3 regions of the Streptomyces sp. SCSIO ZS0520 genome follow, and region 2 is predicted to be linked to each of the others. Evidence: riboswitches for the same ligand, from Rfam matches in the RefSeq annotation. Region 2 holds a riboswitch; each other region holds the start of a gene.
The links. Region 2 has a riboswitch for thiamine pyrophosphate ahead of MID12_RS05910 (thiamine ABC transporter substrate binding subunit). Riboswitches for the same ligand answer to the same signal wherever they lie in the genome.
Positions count from the first base shown of each region.

Region 1: it holds a riboswitch for thiamine pyrophosphate, as region 2 does, so the genes downstream of both, thiO (glycine oxidase ThiO) here and MID12_RS05910 (thiamine ABC transporter substrate binding subunit) in region 2, are expected to answer to the same signal.
Region 3: it holds a riboswitch for thiamine pyrophosphate, as region 2 does, so the genes downstream of both, thiC (phosphomethylpyrimidine synthase ThiC) here and MID12_RS05910 (thiamine ABC transporter substrate binding subunit) in region 2, are expected to answer to the same signal.

Region 1 is NZ_CP092644.1:6,398,868-6,404,585, reverse strand. It holds gene metF (methylenetetrahydrofolate reductase [NAD(P)H]) at 1-89, opposite strand, end outside; gene thiE (thiamine phosphate synthase) at 259-909, opposite strand; gene MID12_RS25860 (Rv2175c family DNA-binding protein) at 981-1,346, opposite strand; gene MID12_RS25855 (NAD(P)/FAD-dependent oxidoreductase) at 1,531-2,772, opposite strand; gene MID12_RS25850 (hypothetical protein) at 2,817-3,185, opposite strand; TPP riboswitch at 3,269-3,380, shown strand; gene thiO (glycine oxidase ThiO) at 3,375-4,550, shown strand; gene thiS (sulfur carrier protein ThiS) at 4,694-4,894, shown strand; gene MID12_RS25835 (thiazole synthase) at 4,897-5,718, shown strand, end outside.
Region 2 is NZ_CP092644.1:1,750,818-1,756,535, forward strand. It holds gene MID12_RS05905 (ABC transporter permease) at 1-817, opposite strand, end outside; gene MID12_RS05910 (thiamine ABC transporter substrate binding subunit) at 933-2,009, opposite strand; TPP riboswitch at 2,084-2,209, opposite strand; gene rlmN (23S rRNA (adenine(2503)-C(2))-methyltransferase RlmN) at 2,364-3,470, opposite strand; gene MID12_RS05920 (phosphatidate cytidylyltransferase) at 3,580-4,731, opposite strand; gene frr (ribosome recycling factor) at 4,731-5,288, opposite strand; gene pyrH (UMP kinase) at 5,401-5,718, opposite strand, start outside.
Region 3 is NZ_CP092644.1:4,136,962-4,142,679, reverse strand. It holds gene gvpJ (gas vesicle protein GvpJ) at 1-58, opposite strand, end outside; gene gvpO (gas vesicle protein GvpO) at 149-472, opposite strand; gene MID12_RS16080 (Asp23/Gls24 family envelope stress response protein) at 754-1,179, opposite strand; gene thiC (phosphomethylpyrimidine synthase ThiC) at 1,303-3,066, opposite strand; TPP riboswitch at 3,059-3,222, opposite strand; gene MID12_RS16070 (YibE/F family protein) at 3,293-4,741, shown strand; gene MID12_RS16065 (SsgA family sporulation/cell division regulator) at 4,817-5,254, opposite strand; gene MID12_RS16060 (IclR family transcriptional regulator C-terminal domain-containing protein) at 5,392-5,718, opposite strand, start outside.

The DNA.
Region 1 (5,718 bases), 4.6 Mb from region 2:
TCGAAGGAGTACGTGGTCGCCTGCGCGGCGAGCATCTCGCGCACCGTCCGCGCGCGATCAGTCCTGGTGGAAGCAGTGCCGAGGGCCATACCCGAAGGTTAGTCAGCGAACGGTGCTCCCCCAACCAGAGGGCCCGGATTCGACCGGTTTCGGCGCATCGCTGTCCACGTACCGGACACGGGGGTCACGGTGCGGTCCCCCCGCCGCGCCCGTTCGCGGGGCGGGCGGGGACGGTCTCCGAGGTGGGCGGCGCCGCCCTCAGACCTCGCGCAGCCGCCGGGCGAACTCCGCCGCCGCGGCGCCCGGGTCCGACGCCTCGGTGAGCGCGCGGACCACGACGACCCGGCGGGCCCCCGCGTCGAGCACCTGGTCCAGCGTGCCGAGGTCGATCCCGCCGATCGCGAACCAGGGGCGGGCGGTGCCCAGGCCCGCCGCGTACCGGACCAGGTCGAGGCCGGGGGCGTGCCGTCCGGGCTTGGTCGGGGTGGGCCAGCAGGGCCCGGTGCAGAAGTAGTCGGCGCCGGGCTGGGAGGCCGCCGCGGCGGCTTCGGGCCCGGCGTGGGTGGAGCGGCCGATGAGGGGCCGCTCGCCGAGGATCGCGCGGGCGGCCGGGACCGGCAGATCGCCCTGGCCGAGATGGAGGACGTCGGCTCCGGCGGCGTGCGCCACATCGGCGCGGTCGTTCACCGCGAGCAGCCTGCCGTGCCGGCGGCAGGCCTCGGCGAAGACGGCGAGGTGGTCCAGCTCCTCGGCGGCCTCCAGGCCCTTCTGCCGCAGCTGCACGATGTCGACGCCGCCCGCGAGGACGGCGTCCAGGAACTCGGGGAGATCGCCCTGCCGGGTGCGGGCGTCCACGCACAGGTACAGGCGGGCCGCCGCGAGCTGTTCGCGCGGCGTGGTCCTCGGCATGGAGCGGTGTCCCCCCGGGCTGCGGTGTCCGGACCCGGAAGCCGGGCCCGGACACCGGTGGTGGTGTCAGGTCAGACGGCGAGCGCCTGTGCCCGGCGCTTCACCTCGGTGCCCCGATTCTCGCTCAGGGCCTGCGCCGGGGTTCCCGGCAGGGTGTCGTCAGGGGTGAAGAGCCACTCCAGCATCTCCTCGTCGGTGAAGCCGTCGTCCCGCAGCAGCGTCAGGGTGCCGGTGAGGCCCTTGACGACCCTGTCGCCGTCGATGAAGGCGGCCGGGACGTGCAGTGCCCGGTTCTCACCACGGCGTACGGCGATCAGCTGGCCCTCCTTGACCAGCTGCCGTACGCGTGTCACCTCGACGCCGAGCTGCTCGGCGATGTCGGGGAGGGTGAGCCAGGCGGGGACGAGAGCATCGATCTTCGCGTCAATCTCAGTCACGAGGACAAGCGTGCCATCCGGGACCGACAGTCGGAAGCCGGGCCGCCCCGCGGCAGGTCGCGGGGGCGGCTTCCCGCAGCTCGGCCGGGGGCTCGGACGGCCGCGCCCCGGCACGTCGCCGCGACCGGTGACCGGGGTCCCGGGCCGTGCGGAGCACCCGCTCCCGGCCACCGCGCGCCGGGGTTCAGAGCAGGGCGGACCTGAGCGGTGCCGCCGGGTCCGCGAGGCGCTCGGGGTCGACGGTGGCGCCCGCCTCGATCATCTTGCGGCCCTGGGCGACATCGCGCGGGCGGCCGACGGCGAGCACCGCCACCAGCCGGTCGGCCTGGAGCCAGCACACCGACCAGGCGGCGCCGTCCGGCTCGCCCCGCCAGACCAGGGTGTCCGCGGCGCCGTGGTCCCCCGCGTACTGCACGAACCGGCCGAACTGCTCGGACCAGAAGTAGGGCACCGGGTCGTAGGCGGCCGGTTCCTCGCCGAGGAGGTTGGCGGCGAGGGTGCGCGGGCCCTGCAGGGCGTTGTCCCAGTGGTGGACCAGCATCCGGCGGCCGTAGCGGCGGGAGGGGAAGGAGGCGCAGTCGCCGACCGCCCAGACGCCGGGCGCGGAGGTGCGCAGGTGCTCGTCGGCGAGGACCGCGCCGTCCTCGCCGAGGGCGATGCCGCTGTCGCGCAGCCAGCGGGTGGCGGGCCGGGCGCCGATCCCGACGACCACGGCGTCCGCGGTGAGCCGGGTACCGTCCTGGAGGCGCACCGCGCCCTCCTCGACGGCGGCGACCCGCGCCGAGGTGCGCAGTTCGGCACCGGCGTCCGCGTACCAGGCGGCCATCGGGGCGGCCACCTCGCGCGGCAGCGCGCCCGCGAGCGGGACCTCGGCCGCCTCGACGACGGTCACCTCGCAGCCCGCCTCCCGGGCGGCGGTGGCGAACTCGGCGCCGATCCAGCCCGCGCCGACGACCACGATCCGGTGCTGCCGCTCCAGTACCGGGCGCAGGCGCTCCGCGTCGTCGAGGGTGCGCAGCAGGTGGACGCCCGCGATGCCGGAGGTGCCGGGCAGGCTGACCGGCTCGGCGCCGGTGGCGAGCACCAGGCGGTCGTAGACGAGCGGGCCCGACTCGGTGTCCAGGGTGCGTACTTCGGGCCGCAGGGCGGTGACCTCGCAGCCGAGCAGCAGCTCGATGCCGAGCGCCTCGAAGTCGACCTCGAAGGCGGAGCCCTCCGCCTTGCCGAGCAGGATCGCCTTGGACAGCGGCGGCCGGTCGTAGGGCTGGTGCGGTTCGGCGCCGAGCAGGGTGACGCGGCCGGGCCAGCCCTGTTCGCGCAGGGCGACGGCGGTCTGCACCCCGGCCATCCCGGCCCCGGCGATGACGACCCGCTCCGGCTGTCCCTGGTCCCGCCCCGGCTGCTCAGGCCGTGTCTGCTCGGTCATCCGCTCACTCTAGACACCCGGCACAGGGCCGGTAAGAGGAACGATCATCGCGTGACCGGCGCCACGCCGCCCTCCCCCGCGAGCTCCTCCACCACGCTGGTCCCGGCGCCCTGCCGCGACTCCCACTCCCAGCTCTCGGTCAGGCGCAGCCGCCCGTCGGGCAGTTCGCTCAGGCGCGAGACGCAGTGCCCGCTCGCCGTTTCCCCGTCCCGGGTGAGCTGCACATAGCGGAAGTCGAGGCGGTCGCCCGCCCGGGTGCCGACGAGCCGCCCGTGCACGATGTCGCCGCCCTCGTACTCGGCCCAGATCCGCCCGTCCTGCTCGTGGTACGTGAAGCGGGTGCCCGTACCCACCTGGCCCGGGGCCTGGTCGGCGAGCGGGGCGAAGCGGACGTGGTCGAGCGAGCGGGTCATCGGCGGCTCCCTTGCGCAGACGGGCCGGAGCCGGTCCGGGCGCGTGTCCGGACCCGGAGGGCTCCGCGTTAGGCTGACCAACGTAGAGCACTCGCGGGAGCCCGTCGCAGCGGGCTGAGAGGGAGGCTGAGCGGCCTCCGACCGTAGGAACCTGATCCGGGTCATGCCGGCGAAGGGAGGAGCTGAGCGATGGTGCGAGCACCGGCGGGCGGTCCCGCGGCGGACGTCCTGGTGATCGGCGGCGGGATCATCGGCCTGGTCACGGCCTGGCGGGCCGCCCAGCGCGGACTGCGGGTCGCGGTGGCCGACCCCGAACCGGGCGGCGGGGCGGCCCAGGTGGCGGCCGGAATGCTGGCGGCGGTCACCGAACTCCACTACGGCGAGCAGACCCTGCTCGGCCTCAACCTCGCCTCCGCGGCCCGCTATCCCGACTTCGCGCGGGAGCTGACCGAGGCCACCGGGCAGGATCTCGGCTACCGCGCCTCGGGCACCCTGGCCGTCGCCCTGGACGCCGACGACCGGGCCCATCTGCGCGAACTGCACGCCCTCCAGGAGCAGTCGGGCCTGTCCTCGCAGTGGCTCAGCGGCCGCGAGTGCCGCCGCCTGGAGCCGATGCTGGCGCCCGGGGTGCGCGGCGGGCTGCGCGTCGACGGGGACCACCAGGTCGACCCGCGCCGCCTGGCCGCCGCCCTGCTGCGGGCCTGCGGGGACGCCGGGGTGGCCTTCCACCGGCAGGGGGCGCGGCGGCTGACCGTCGTCCGCGAGCGGGCCACCGGACTCGTCCTCGACGACGGCACCGCGCTCGCCGCGGACCGGGTGGTGCTCGCCGCGGGCAGCCGCAGCGGCCGCCTGGACGGCGTGCCCGAGGAGGTGCGCCCGCCGGTGCGCCCGGTCAAGGGCCAGGTGCTGCGGCTGACGGTGCCCCGGGCGCGCGCGCCCTTCCTCAGCCGGACGGTGCGCGCCGTGGTCCGCGGCAGCCAGGTCTATCTGGTCCCGCGCGAGAGCGGCGAGCTGGTGGTGGGCGCCACCAGCGAGGAGCAGGGCTGGGACACCACGGTCACCGCGGGCGGGGTGTACGAACTGCTGCGGGACGCCCATGAGTTGGTGCCCGGGCTGACCGAACTGCCGCTCACCGAGACCCGCGCGGGACTGCGCCCCGCCTCCCCGGACAACGCCCCGCTGCTCGGCCCCACCGCACTGCCGGGGCTCCTGCTCGCCACCGGCCACCACCGCAACGGCGTCCTGCTCACCCCGGTCACCGGCGACGTCCTGGCGCATGCCCTTGTCACCGGTGAACTGCCGGAGGAGGCACGCGCGTTCAGCCCCCAGCGATTCCGCACGGCACTCACGGAGCAGCCCGTATGAACGAGCCCGCACACCCCGAGCCGACACACCCGGACCACCCGGACCACCCGGAACCGACCGTACATACCGACCGGACCGGCGACCTCACCCCGGCCGCGCTCCCCGGCGAGCCCGCGCCCGCACGCCCCGCCGGGCCCCCGCGTCTGAGCGTCACCGTCAACGGCGCCCGCCGGGACCTCGACCCGGCCACCAGCCTCGGCGGCCTCGTCGCCGCGCTGACCACGGCGCCCTCGGGGGTGGCCGCCGCGCTCAACGAGACGGTGGTGCCGCGCGGCGAGTGGGCGGCCACCTCGCTGCGCGAGGGCGACCGCGTTGAGGTGCTCACCGCCGTCCAGGGAGGCTGAGCATGAGCGAGAACGTCCTGACCCCCGCCGCCGAACCCGCCGACGCCCCCGGCTGCGAGGACCCGCTGCGGATCGGCTCCCTGAGCCTCGGCTCCCGGCTGATCATGGGCACCGGCGGCGCGCCCTCGCTCGATGTCCTCGAACGCTCGCTGACCGCCTCCGGCACCGAGTTGACCACGGTGGCGATGCGCCGGGTCAGCGCCGAGGCGCACGGCTCGGTGCTCTCCGTGCTCGCCCGGCTCGGCATCCGCGTACTGCCGAACACCGCGGGCTGCTACACGGCGGGCGAGGCCGTGCTGACCGCCCGGCTCGCCCGGGAGGCGCTCGGCACCGACCTGGTCAAGCTGGAGGTCATCGCCGACGAGCGGACCCTGCTCCCGGACCCGGTGGAGACCCTGGACGCCGCCGAGGCGCTGGTCGACGACGGCTTCACCGTCCTCCCCTACACCAACGACGACCCGGTGCTCGCCCGCCGCCTGGAGGAGGCGGGCTGCGCCGCGATCATGCCGCTCGGCTCCCCCATCGGCTCCGGGCTCGGCATCCGCAATCCGCACAACTTCCAGCTGATCGTGGAGCAGGCCCGGGTGCCGGTGATCCTCGACGCGGGCGCCGGTACGGCCTCGGACGCGGCGCAGGCGATGGAGCTGGGCTGCGCCGGGGTGATGCTCGCCTCGGCGGTGACCCGGGCCCGGGAGCCGGTGCTGATGGCGGAGGCGATGCGGCACGCGGTGCGCGCCGGGCGCCTCGCCCACCGGGCCGGGCGGATCCCGCGCCGCCACTTCGCCGAAGCCTCCTCCCCGGCCGAGGGCCTGGCCCGGCTCGAC
Region 2 (5,718 bases):
CGGCCCCGCGCGGCGCGCGCGCCGTGGACTCGGGCGCGAGCAGGCGCAGCGTGCTCTCCCTGCGGCGCACGGTCCAGGCGTGCACGGCGAGGATCAGCGCGACCGCGGTGAGCTGCACCAGGGTCAGCACGGCCGCGGTCGGCAGGTCGAAGACGTCCGCGGTCTGCCGGTAGATCTCCACTTCGAGGGTGGCGTACGCGGGGCCGCCGAGGATGGTGACGACGCCGAAGGAGGTGAAGGTGAACAGGAAGACCATCAGCGCCGAGGCGGCGACGGCCGGGCCGAGCGCGGGCAGGGTGACGGTGCGCCAGGCGGCGGCCCGGGAGGCGCCGAGCATCCGCGCGGCCTCCTCCTGCCGGGGGTCGAGCTGGGACCAGAGCCCGCCGACGGTGCGGACCACGACCGCGTAGTTGAAGAAGACATGGGCGAGCAGGATGGCCCAGACGGTGGTGTCCAGGCGCACCCCCCACAGGTCGTCGAGGAGTCCGCCGCGGCCGAGGAGGGCCAGGAAGGCGGTGCCCGCGACGACGGTGGGCAGCACGAACGGCACGGTGACCAGGGCCCGCAGCAGGCTCTTGCCGGGGAAGTCGAGCCGGGCGAGCACATAGGCGCCGGGCAGCGCGATCAGCAGGGTGAGCGCGGTGGAGGCGAGCGCCTGCCAGGTGGTGAACCACAGCACCTGCCGGATCCCGGCGTCGCCGAGCACCTGCGTCAGGCGCCCGAACTGCCAGTGGCCGCCGTCCCTCAGGCCGCGCCCGACGATCGCGGCGACCGGGTAGGCGAAGAACAGCGCGAAGAACACGGCGGGCACGGCCATCAGACCGAGCCGCGCCGCGCTCCGGCGCCGCTGCGGCCGGCGCGGCACCCGGGGCGGGGCCGTCGCGCCGGTCGCCTCGGTACGCGTCACATCGGTGTGCGTCACGTCGGTGTGCTCACTTCAGCACGAGCGAGGTCCACGACGTGACCCAGTCGTCGCGCTTCTCGGCGATCTTCCCGGGGGCCAGGGTGTGCGGGTCCTCCACCGCGGTGCCGTGCTCGGTGAAGACGGCCGGGACCTTCGCGCCCGCCCGCACCGGGTTGACGAACATGTTCAGCGGCATGTCCTCCTGGAAGGCCTTGGAGGCGAAGAAGTCGACGAGCGCCTTGCCGCCCTCGGTGTTGCGGGCGCCCGCGAGCAGTCCGGCGAACTCGATCTGCCGGAAGCAGGTCCCGGTGGCGACCCCGGTGGGCGCGGTCTTCGGCCGCGGGTCGGCGAAGACCACCTCGGCGGGCGGCGAGGAGGCGTACGAGACGACCAGCGGACGCTCGCCGCCCGCCTTGCGGCCGCCCGCGGAGCCGGAGAACTCCTCGTTGTAGGCCTGGTCCCAGCCGTCGACGACCTTGATCCCGTTGGCCTTCAGCTTCTTCCAGTAGCCCTGCCAGCCCTGGTCCCCGTACTCGGCGGCACTGGCGAGCAGGAAGCCGAGCCCGGGCGAGGAACTGCCCGCGTTCTCGGTGACGAGCAGGTCCTTGTACGCGGGCTTCGCGAGGTCGGCGAAGCTCTTCGGCGGCGCCAGCTTCTTCTCGCTGAAGAACTTCTTGTCGTAGTTGACGCAGATGTCGCCGGTGTCGACGGGCGTGACCCGGTGCTTCGGGTCGAGCCGGGTGTCCGCGTCCAGCGAGGACAGCGCGGGGCTCTTGTACGGCTGGAAGAGACCGCCGTCCAGGGCGCGGGACAGCAGGGTGTTGTCGACGCCGAAGAAGACGTCGCCCTGCGGGTTGTCCTTGGTGAGCAGGGCCTTGTTGACGGCGCGCCCGGCGTCGCCGTCCTTGAGGACGCGCACCTTGTAGCCGGACGTGCGCTCGAACTCCTTCAGGACGTCCTTGGAGACCGCGAAGGAGCTGTGGGTGACCAGGGTGACGTTCCCGGAGTCGCCGCCGGAGTCCCCGGAGTCCCCGCAGGCGGTCAGCGTGCCGAGGCCGAGCCCCGCGGCGAGGACGGCGGCCAGGCAGTTCTTGGTGGTGCTCACTGGATTCCTCCTGGGCTGACCAGGAAGAGACGCGGCCCTGCCCGCGGCGGGTGGCCGCGGGCAGGGCGCAACAGCTGGAGAAGTGTCCGAACTCCCTACCCGGAATGACCCGGGCGAGGTTCAGAGGGTCTGCGGCCATCGGCCCGGTCGCCCGGTCCGTGCCGCACTCTCAGCGCTGTGGCGCTCCCCTGTCGGAATATGTGGGCCGGCACGGTGTGTGCCGGTGTGGGTATGTCGGACGGTGTACTGCGGAATGCGTGTCTCGAAGTGGTGCTGGTGCGTGGTACGCCGCCCAGGGTACCGCCGTCGCTTTTCGGACCGTCGGCGCCTGTGGACAACCGCCCCCGGGCGCCCTCAGCGCTCGGCGGCGGCGAGCTGCCCGCAGGCCCCGTCGATCTCCTGGCCGCGGGTGTCCCGCACGGTCACCGGGACGCCGTGCGCCGCGATGGCGTCGACGAAGGCCCGCTCGTCCTCGGGGCGGGAGGCGGTCCACTTGGAGCCCGGCGTCGGGTTGAGCGGGATCAGGTTGACGTGCACCCGCTTGCCCTTGAGGAGCCTGCCGAGCAGGTCGCCGCGCCAGGCCTGGTCGTTGATGTCGCGGATCAGCGCGTACTCGACGGAGACCCGCCGCCCCGACTTGGCCGCGTACTCCCAGGCGGCGTCGAGGACTTCGCGGACCTTCCAGCGGGTGTTGACGGGCACCAGGGTGTCGCGCAGCTCGTCGTCGGGGGCGTGCAGGGAGAGCGCGAGGCGGCACTTGAGGCCCTCGTCGGCGAAGCGGTGCATCGCGGGCACCAGGCCCACGGTGGACACGGTGATGCCGCGCTGGGAGAGCCCGAGGCCGTCCGGCTCGGGGTCGGTGAGGCGGCGGATGGCCCCGATGACGCGCTTGTAGTTGGCGAGCGGCTCGCCCATGCCCATGAAGACGATGTTGGACAGCCGCGCGGGCCCGCCGGGGATCTCCCCGTCCCGCAGCGCCCGCATCCCGTCGACGATCTGGTGCACGATCTCCGCGGTGGACAGGTTCCGGTCCAGGCCCGCCTGACCGGTCGCGCAGAACGGGCAGTTCATGCCGCAGCCGGCCTGCGAGGAGATGCACATGGTGACCCGGTCCGGGTAGCGCATCAGCACCGACTCGACGAGGGTGCCGTCGAAGAGCCGCCACAGGGTCTTGCGGGTGGTGTCGTCGTCGCAGGAGATGTGCCGCACCACGTTCATCAGCTCCGGGAGCAGCGCCTCCTGGAGCCTGCCGCGCGCCGCGGCGGGGATGTCGGTCCACTGCGCCGGGTCGTGCGCGTACCGCGCGAAGTAGTGCTGCGAGAGCTGCTTGGCCCGGAACGGCTTCTCGCCGATCCCGGCGACCGCCTCCTTCCGCTCGGCGGGCGTGAGGTCGGCGAGGTGCCGCGGCGGCTTCTTGGCTCCGCGCGGGGCGACGAATGTGAGTTCTCCGGGTGCAGGCATAACCTCACCAGTGTGGCAGATCATCCGGACGGGTCCGCCGCCCCGCGGACGGCGGACCAGCCGGGCGTACGCGCGGGGCGCCGCGGGGACTTCGCCGGGACCCGGACGGTCAGCCCGAGCCGACGAAGAGCACCATCAGGAGCCACACCACGGGCGCGGTCGGCAGCAGGGAGTCCAGGCGGTCCATGATGCCGCCGTGGCCGGGCAGCAGGGTGCCCATGTCCTTGATGCCGAGGTCGCGTTTGATCATGGACTCGCCGAGGTCGCCGACGGTCGCGCTGACCGCCACGGCCAGGCCCAGCAGCAGGCCCTGCCACCAGGCGCCGTCGCTGATCAGGAACTGCATGCACAGCGCGCCCGCCACCATCGCGAACAGCACCGCCCCGGCCAGCCCCTCCCGGGTCTTTCCGGGGCTGATGCGCGGCGCGAGCTTCGTGCGGCCGAAGCGCCAGCCGACCGCGTACGCCCCGGTGTCGCTGACGACGGTGAGCACCAGGAAGGTCAGCACCCGGCGCGGGCCGTCGTCGGCGGCGAGCATCAGCGAGACGAAGGTGGCGAGGAAGGGGACGTAGAAGGCGGCGAAGGTGCCCGCGGTGACGTCCTTCAGATAGCCCTCGGGCGGCTGCGCCATGCGCCAGACGAGGACCGCGAGCGCGGTCAGCGCCATCGCGATCCAGGCGCCCTCGGCGCCCCGCACATACCCGGAGACCACCATCGCGGCGCCGCCGAGCGCCAGCGGCACCAGCGGGGCGTGGATGTCCTTGCGCTCCTTCAGGCGGGAGGTCAGCTCCCACAGGCCGACGACCACGGCCGCCACGACCACGCCGACGAAGACGGCCTTCACGATGAACAGGGAGGCCACGATCACCGCGCCGAGGCCGAGACCGACCCCTATCGCCGCGCCGAGGTCCCTGCCCGCGCTCTTCTTCTGCGGGGCGGGCGCGGAGGGGCTCGCGGTGGACATGTGCTCCTGCGGCTCGTGCGGGGTCGGGCGCGGCGGCGGTGTGCCGTCGCGGAAGGGGTCGGGTGACTCGGCCGGGAACAGCGGGCCGCCGAGCGGGGCGGCCCCCTGTTCGTGTTCCCGGTCTCCGCCGTTCTCGGGCACCTCGGGCACGGTGGGCATGGGCCGAGTCTGCGGGGCCGGATGCCCTTCGTACGAGGGACCCGCCGGGGCGGCCCCCCAGGCAGCGTCGTGCCCGGGGCCCGGCCGCACCCGGGGGGAGCCGGTCCGCGGCGGCGCGCCCCAAGGAGAGTCGTTCATCAGACCTCGAGCAGCTCGGCTTCCTTGTGCTTCAGCAGCTCGTCCACCTGGGCCACGTACTTGGCGGTGGTGTCGTCGAGCTCCTTCTCCGCACGGCGGCCCTCGTCCTCGCCGACCTCGCCGTCCTTGATGAGCTTGTCGATGGACTCCTTCGCCTTGCGGCGCACGGAGCGGATCGAGATCTTCGCGTCCTCGCCCTTGGTCTTGGCGACCTTGATGTACTCCTTGCGGCGCTCCTCGGTGAGTTCGGGGAACGTCACCCGGATGATGCTGCCGTCGTTGCTCGGGTTGACGCCGAGGTCCGAATCGCGGATCGCCTGCTCGATGTTGCGCAGCGCGCTCTTGTCGAACGGGGTCACCACGGCCATCCGGGGCTCCGGCACCGAGAACGAGGCGAGCTGGTTGATCGGCGTCAGCGCACCGTAGTAGTCGGCCACGATCTTGTTGAACATCGCCGGGTGCGCACGGCCTGTGCGGATCGCGGCGAAGTCCTCCTTGGCGACCACGACGGCCTTCTCCATCTTCTCCTCGGCCTCGAGGAGGCTCTCTTCGATCACCACTTGCTCCTGCGTGTCTTGAGTGGGTCCGCCGTCCACTGGGCGGCAGGCTGCGTCGCGTCTGTTCCCTGCACGGTGTCCGACCGGCAGGGGGTTGTCCACCCCCGGCCGGTCAGCTCCGGGTGCTCCGGTCCCCGACAAGGGTGCCGATCTTCTCACCCTTCACGGCCCGCGCGATATTGCCCTCGGTCAGAAGCTCGAAGACCAGGATCGGCAGGCTGTTGTCGCGGCACAGGGTGATGGCCGTGGCGTCGGCGACCTTCAGATCGCGGGTGATGACCTCGCCGTAGCCGAGCGCGTCGAATTTCACCGCATCGGGGTTGGTCTTGGGGTCCGAGTCGTAGACACCGTCCACGCCGTTCTTGCCCATGAGGAGGGCCTGCGCGTCGATCTCCAGGGCGCGCTGCGCGGCGGTGGTGTCGGTGGAGAA
Region 3 (5,718 bases), 2.4 Mb from region 2:
GCGTTCCGGCGCGGGGCGGGCAGGGCAGGACCTCGTCGGCATAGCGGGTCGTCGTCATCAGTCGGGCCTTTCAGGTGGTGGGGCGGCCGCTTCCGGTCCTCGGCCACATCGCGTCGACCACTGCGCGTCGACTCCTGCTCCTCGGCCGCTACTCGTCGGCCGCGCCTCTGCGGTAGCGGCGGACCCTGCGGTACTCCAGGAGTTCGCCTCGCGGGCCCGCCTTCACCTCGTAGGTGGCGAGCAGGCTGGTGGTGTCCGGGATGCGCGCCACTTCGAGGACGTCCACCGCGACGTCCCAGCCCTCCTCGGTGCGCCTGACGGCGGAGACTCCTTCGGTGCTGTGGCTGATCAGCTCCTCCAGCGCGGCGGCCGCCTCCCGCGCGACCTCGCCGGGCCCGGGCGCCGCCTTGCCCGGGCGCTTCCGCGCGGGCGGGCGCGCGGACTCCTCCCGCGTCCTGCTCTTCTGTGCCATGGGCCCAGCCGACCACCGCCCCCGGGCGGCGGCATCCTGAACGGGGCAAACGGGTACGGCGGCGCGGGTGCACCGGACACAGCTCCCCTGCGCCCGACGCACCCGCGCCGCCGTACGTACGTGCTCGCCGACCGGCCTGCTTGCCCGGCCGGCCCAGGCCCTACGGACCTGCCGGCCCCGGAACCACCAGCCGACCGCCGATCCACCAGCTGCCAGCTACCAGCTACCAGCCCGCAGACCTACCGAACCCGGACTACCGGTCCCGGACTACCGGACCCGGACTACTGGACCCGCCCCTTGGGCTTGTCCTCCTCCTCGTCCTCCTCGTCGGGCAGCTTGACGTCGCTGACGTCGATGTTGACCTCGACCACGTCGAGGCCCGCCATCCGCTCGACGGCGGAGATCACGCTCTCGCGTACGTCTCCCGCCACCTCCGTGATCGAGACTCCGTAGTCGACCACCAGGTTCAGGTCGATCGCCGCCTGCTTCTCGCCCACCTCCACGCCGACTCCGCGGGTCACGGTCCTCGAGCCGCCGGGTGCCCGCTCGCGCAGGGCCCCGACGGAACGTGAGGGCCCGCTGCCCAGCGCGTGGACGCCGTCGACGTCCCGGGCCGCCAGGTACGCGATCTTCCGGACGGCGCCGTCCGCGACGGTGGTACGACCCCGCCGGGCGGCCTCTTCACGAATGTTCTGTGTGTCAGCCATGCGCCAGATCACCTCTGTCGTCTGTGGGGGACACCGCCCGCCCACACCCCTCACGCTAGGCCTTCCGGGTGAGGAATGCCTGTTGGGAGAGGCGGGGCGGACGGCACCGGCCCGCGGCGGCACTCAGTCGGCGAGCGGCAGGTACACCCGGTTCCCCGTCTCGGCGAACTCCCTCGCCTTCTGCTCCATCCCGGCCTTGATCTCGCTCGCGCTGCTGCCGTGCTCGCGCCGGATGTCCTGGGAGATCTTCATCGAGCAGAACTTCGGCCCGCACATCGAGCAGAAGTGCGCCGTCTTCGCGGGCTCGGCGGGCAGGGTCTCGTCGTGGAACTCGCGGGCCGTGTCCGGGTCGAGGGCCAGGTTGAACTGGTCCTCCCAGCGGAACTCGAACCGCGCGTCGGACAGGGCGTCGTCCCACTCCTGGGCTCCGGGGTGGCCCTTGGCGAGGTCCGCGGCGTGGGCGGCGATCTTGTAGGTGATGACGCCGGTCTTCACGTCGTCCCGGTTGGGCAGGCCCAGGTGTTCCTTGGGGGTGACGTAGCAGAGCATGGCCGTGCCCCACCAGCCGATCATCGCGGCGCCGATGCCGGAGGTGATGTGGTCGTAGGCCGGGGCGACGTCGGTGGTCAGCGGGCCGAGGGTGTAGAAGGGGGCCTCCTCGCAGATCTCCTGCTGGAGGTCGATGTTCTCCTTGATCTTGTGCATCGGGACATGGCCCGGGCCCTCGATCATGGTCTGCACCTCGTGCCGCCGGGCGATGCGGTTCAGCTCGCCGAGGGTGTGCAGCTCGGCGAACTGCGCCTCGTCGTTGGCGTCCGCGATGGAGCCGGGGCGCAGCCCGTCGCCGAGCGAGTACGTGACGTCGTAGGCGGCGAGGATCTCGCAGAGCTCCTCGAAGTGCGTGTAGAGGAAGCTCTCCTGGTGGTGCGCCAGGCACCAGGCGGCCATGATCGAGCCGCCGCGGGAGACGATGCCGGTCTTGCGGTTGGCGGTGAGCGGGACGTGGGCCAGGCGTACGCCCGCGTGGACCGTCATGTAGTCCACGCCCTGCTCGGCCTGTTCGAGGACGGTGTCCTTGTAGATCTCCCAGGTCAGCTCCTCGGCGCGGCCGTCGACCTTCTCCAGCGCCTGGTAGAGCGGCACCGTGCCGATCGGCACGGGGGAGTTGCGCAGCACCCACTCGCGGGTGGTGTGGATATTGCGGCCGGTGGACAGGTCCATGACCGTGTCGGCGCCCCAGCGGGTCGCCCAGGTCATCTTCTCGACCTCCTCCTCGATGGAGGAAGTGACCGCCGAATTGCCGATGTTGGCGTTGACCTTCACCAGGAACCGCTTGCCGATGATCATCGGCTCGCTCTCGGGGTGGTTGATGTTGGCGGGCAACACCGCCCGCCCGGCGGCGAGTTCGGCCCGCACCACCTCCGGTGCGACGTTCTCCCGCAGGGCGATGTACTCCATCTCCGGGGTGATCTCCCCGCGCCGCGCGTACGCGAGCTGGGTCACCGCAGCGCCGGTGCGGCTGCGGCGCGGGCTCCGGCTGCCGCCCGGGAAGAGGGCGTCGAGGTTGCGCAGGCCCGCGGCATGCGGCTTGAGCCCGTCGTCCTCGGGGCGCACCGGGCGGCCCCGGTACTCCTCGGTGTCCCCGCGCTCGGCGATCCACGCCGCCCGCAGCGGCGGCAGCCCGCGGCGCACATCGGTCTCCGCGGCGGGGTCGGTGTACGGGCCGGAGGTGTCGTACAGCGTGACGGCGGATCCGTTGGTGAGGTGCACCTGACGGACCGGTACGCGCAGACCGGGGCGGGAGCCCTCGACGTACGCCTTGTGCCAGCCCGCGGCCTTGCCGCCCTCGGTGTCCTGGGCAGGCGTGTGTGCATCCTGAACGGTCATCAGACCTACTCCCTACGCCGGCATTACCCGGTAACAGGTTCGGCGGTCGACGCAGCCAAGTCCCCTCCGGCTTCCGGCACGTGTCCGACGTGCCTGCCGGGTACGGAGGTTCAGCGCCCTCTCAGCCCGGTGCTCCGAGCTCCCGCGTTGTGCAAAGTGCCCCCACGCTAACGCCCCCGCGGGCGTGCTGAACAGTGCGCCCCCGGCTTCTTGCGATGATCGGCGGGTGACGACGACGCAGCAGCCCCCGAATCCGCCCTCCGGACCGCCGCCCGGACGGGGTGGCGGCGGGCCCGACGACGGCGCGGGCGCGGACGGCCCGGGCGGCCACGGCGGCCCCCCGCACGCGCACGGCCACAGCCACGGGCACGGGCCCGCCGCCCCGGTCTCCCGCCATCTGCGCCGGGTGATCGCCGCGGTGCTGATCCCCTTCACCGCCGCGGTCGCCGTCGGCCTGCTCGTGCTGTGGCCGGGGAGCGCCCCCGACCACAAGCGCACCGGCGTCGGCTTCGACCGGCAGACGCAGTCCGCCGAGGTCACCCGCCTGGAGAAGGTCGACTGCTCCTCGGTGAACCCCTCCGCGGACACCCCGAACGGCGACACCTCCACCGCCGAGGGCACCTCGGCCCAGCAGCAGGCGAAGGGCCGTTGCGGCAAGGCGACCGTGCAGGTCACCAGCGGCAAGGACAGCGGGCGCACCTTCACCGAGATCGTGCAGCCGGACTCGCCGCGGCAGTTGCACGAGGGGCAGAAGGTCGTCGTCGCCTACGCCCCGGACGCGCCCCGTGAACTCCAGTACTCCGTCACGGATGTCGACCGCGAGCCGCCGATGTGGGTGCTCGCGGCGCTCTTCGCGCTCGCGGTGGTCGTGGTGGGCCGGCTGCGCGGGGTGATGGCGCTGATCGCGCTCGCGGTCAGCTTCGCGGTGCTCACCCTGTTCATCCTCCCGGCGATCCTGCAGGGCTCGAATCCCCTGCTGGTGGCGGTGGTCGGGGCGAGCGCGATCATGCTGGTGGCGCTCTATCTGTGCCACGGGCTGACCGCGCGGACCTCGGTGGCGGTGCTCGGCACCCTGGTCTCGCTGCTGCTGATCGGGCTGCTCGGCTCGCTGTTCATCGGCTGGGCCTCGCTGACCGGCAACACCGACGACAACACCGGCCTGATCCACGGCCTCTACCCGGACCTCGACATGAGCGGCCTGCTGCTCGCGGGGGTCATCATCGGCTCGCTCGGCGTCCTCGACGATGTCACCGTCACCCAGACCTCGGCGGTCTGGGAACTGCACCAGGCGGACCCGGCGATGGGCCGCCGGAAGCTGTACCGCGCGGGCATCCGGATCGGCCGCGACCACATCGCCTCCGTGGTCAACACCCTCGTCCTCGCCTACGCCGGTGCCGCGCTGCCGCTGCTGCTGCTCTTCTCGATCGCGCAGTCGAGCGTGGGCACGGTGGCCACCAGCGAGCTGGTCGCCGAGGAGATCGTGCGCACCCTCATCGGCTCGATCGGGCTGGTCGCCTCGGTGCCGGTGACCACGGCGCTGGCCGCCCTGGTGGTCTCGGCCGACCGTCCCGGCGGTCAGGGCTCCCCCGCGGCGGGCGGCGCGGCACCCGGCGGCAGCAGCGCCCCGGGGCGCGCGGCGGTACTCGGGGGGCGCGGACGGCGCCGCAAGCGCTGAGGCGGCCGCCCGGGGCGCCCGGGCGGCGCAGGAGCAAAAGCGTTACGGCAGGGCGGTGAGCGGGGCGGGCCCGGCTCAGCCCGCGCTCTGCTCCTCGGTGAGGATGCGGTCCAGCGCCTCGTCGAGGTGGGACTCGAAGTCGGCGAGCGCCCGCTCCTGACCGAGCGGCACCAGCTTGTCCGTACGGTCCAGGAAGGCGACCAGGGGGGCGACGCCCGCCCGGAACACCGCCTGGTCGCTGCCGACCTGAAGCTTGATCAGGACCTCGTTGAGCAGCTCGGGATCCGCGGGTGCGATCCGCACGTCCCCGTCGCCGCACGGGCCGCCCACTCCGTCGATCAGCAGTTCCCTGCCGAAGGCCCAGGTGACGGGGGCGTCACCGGGCAAGTGGAAGGTCAGCCGTACGGCATAGGGGTCGGCGGTCTCGTACCGCAGCTCCACCGGGATGCGGAAGGAGAGCTCCTCCGAGACGAGGAAGCTCATCATGACCTCTGCCTGTACCGACTCGCGCATGCCTACCCCGTCGCCTCGTGTGCCGTCGTGTGCGATCGCCGGACCGGCGCGGAACTCCGGCTCGGCCGATGTCCCCACTCTGTCCGACTGAAGAGAATCTTGCTCTACGTATCCAACGAATCACAAGGAGTGAGTTTTCAGATGCTGATAGAGAAGGAGAGCGAGCCCACCACGCGGCCGATCTCCGTCTGCAGCCGGAAGGAGACCGCGGCCAGGCGTCGTGCCTGGTGAGCGGGGAGGGAGAGGGCGACCGCGGCCGCCGTCGCCCCGGCCGTGATGGGGATCGCGGCGCAAACCGTCCCCACCGCATATTCTTGACGTTCCGTCACCGGCTGCATGCGCGGCACTCTTTCGAGTCGCGCGAGCAGCGTCCGCTCGTCACGGACCGTGTACGGGGTGAGGGCCTGGACGGGATAGCGGTCCAGGTGGTCCCGGCGGGCCTCCGGATCCAGCTGCGAGAGCAG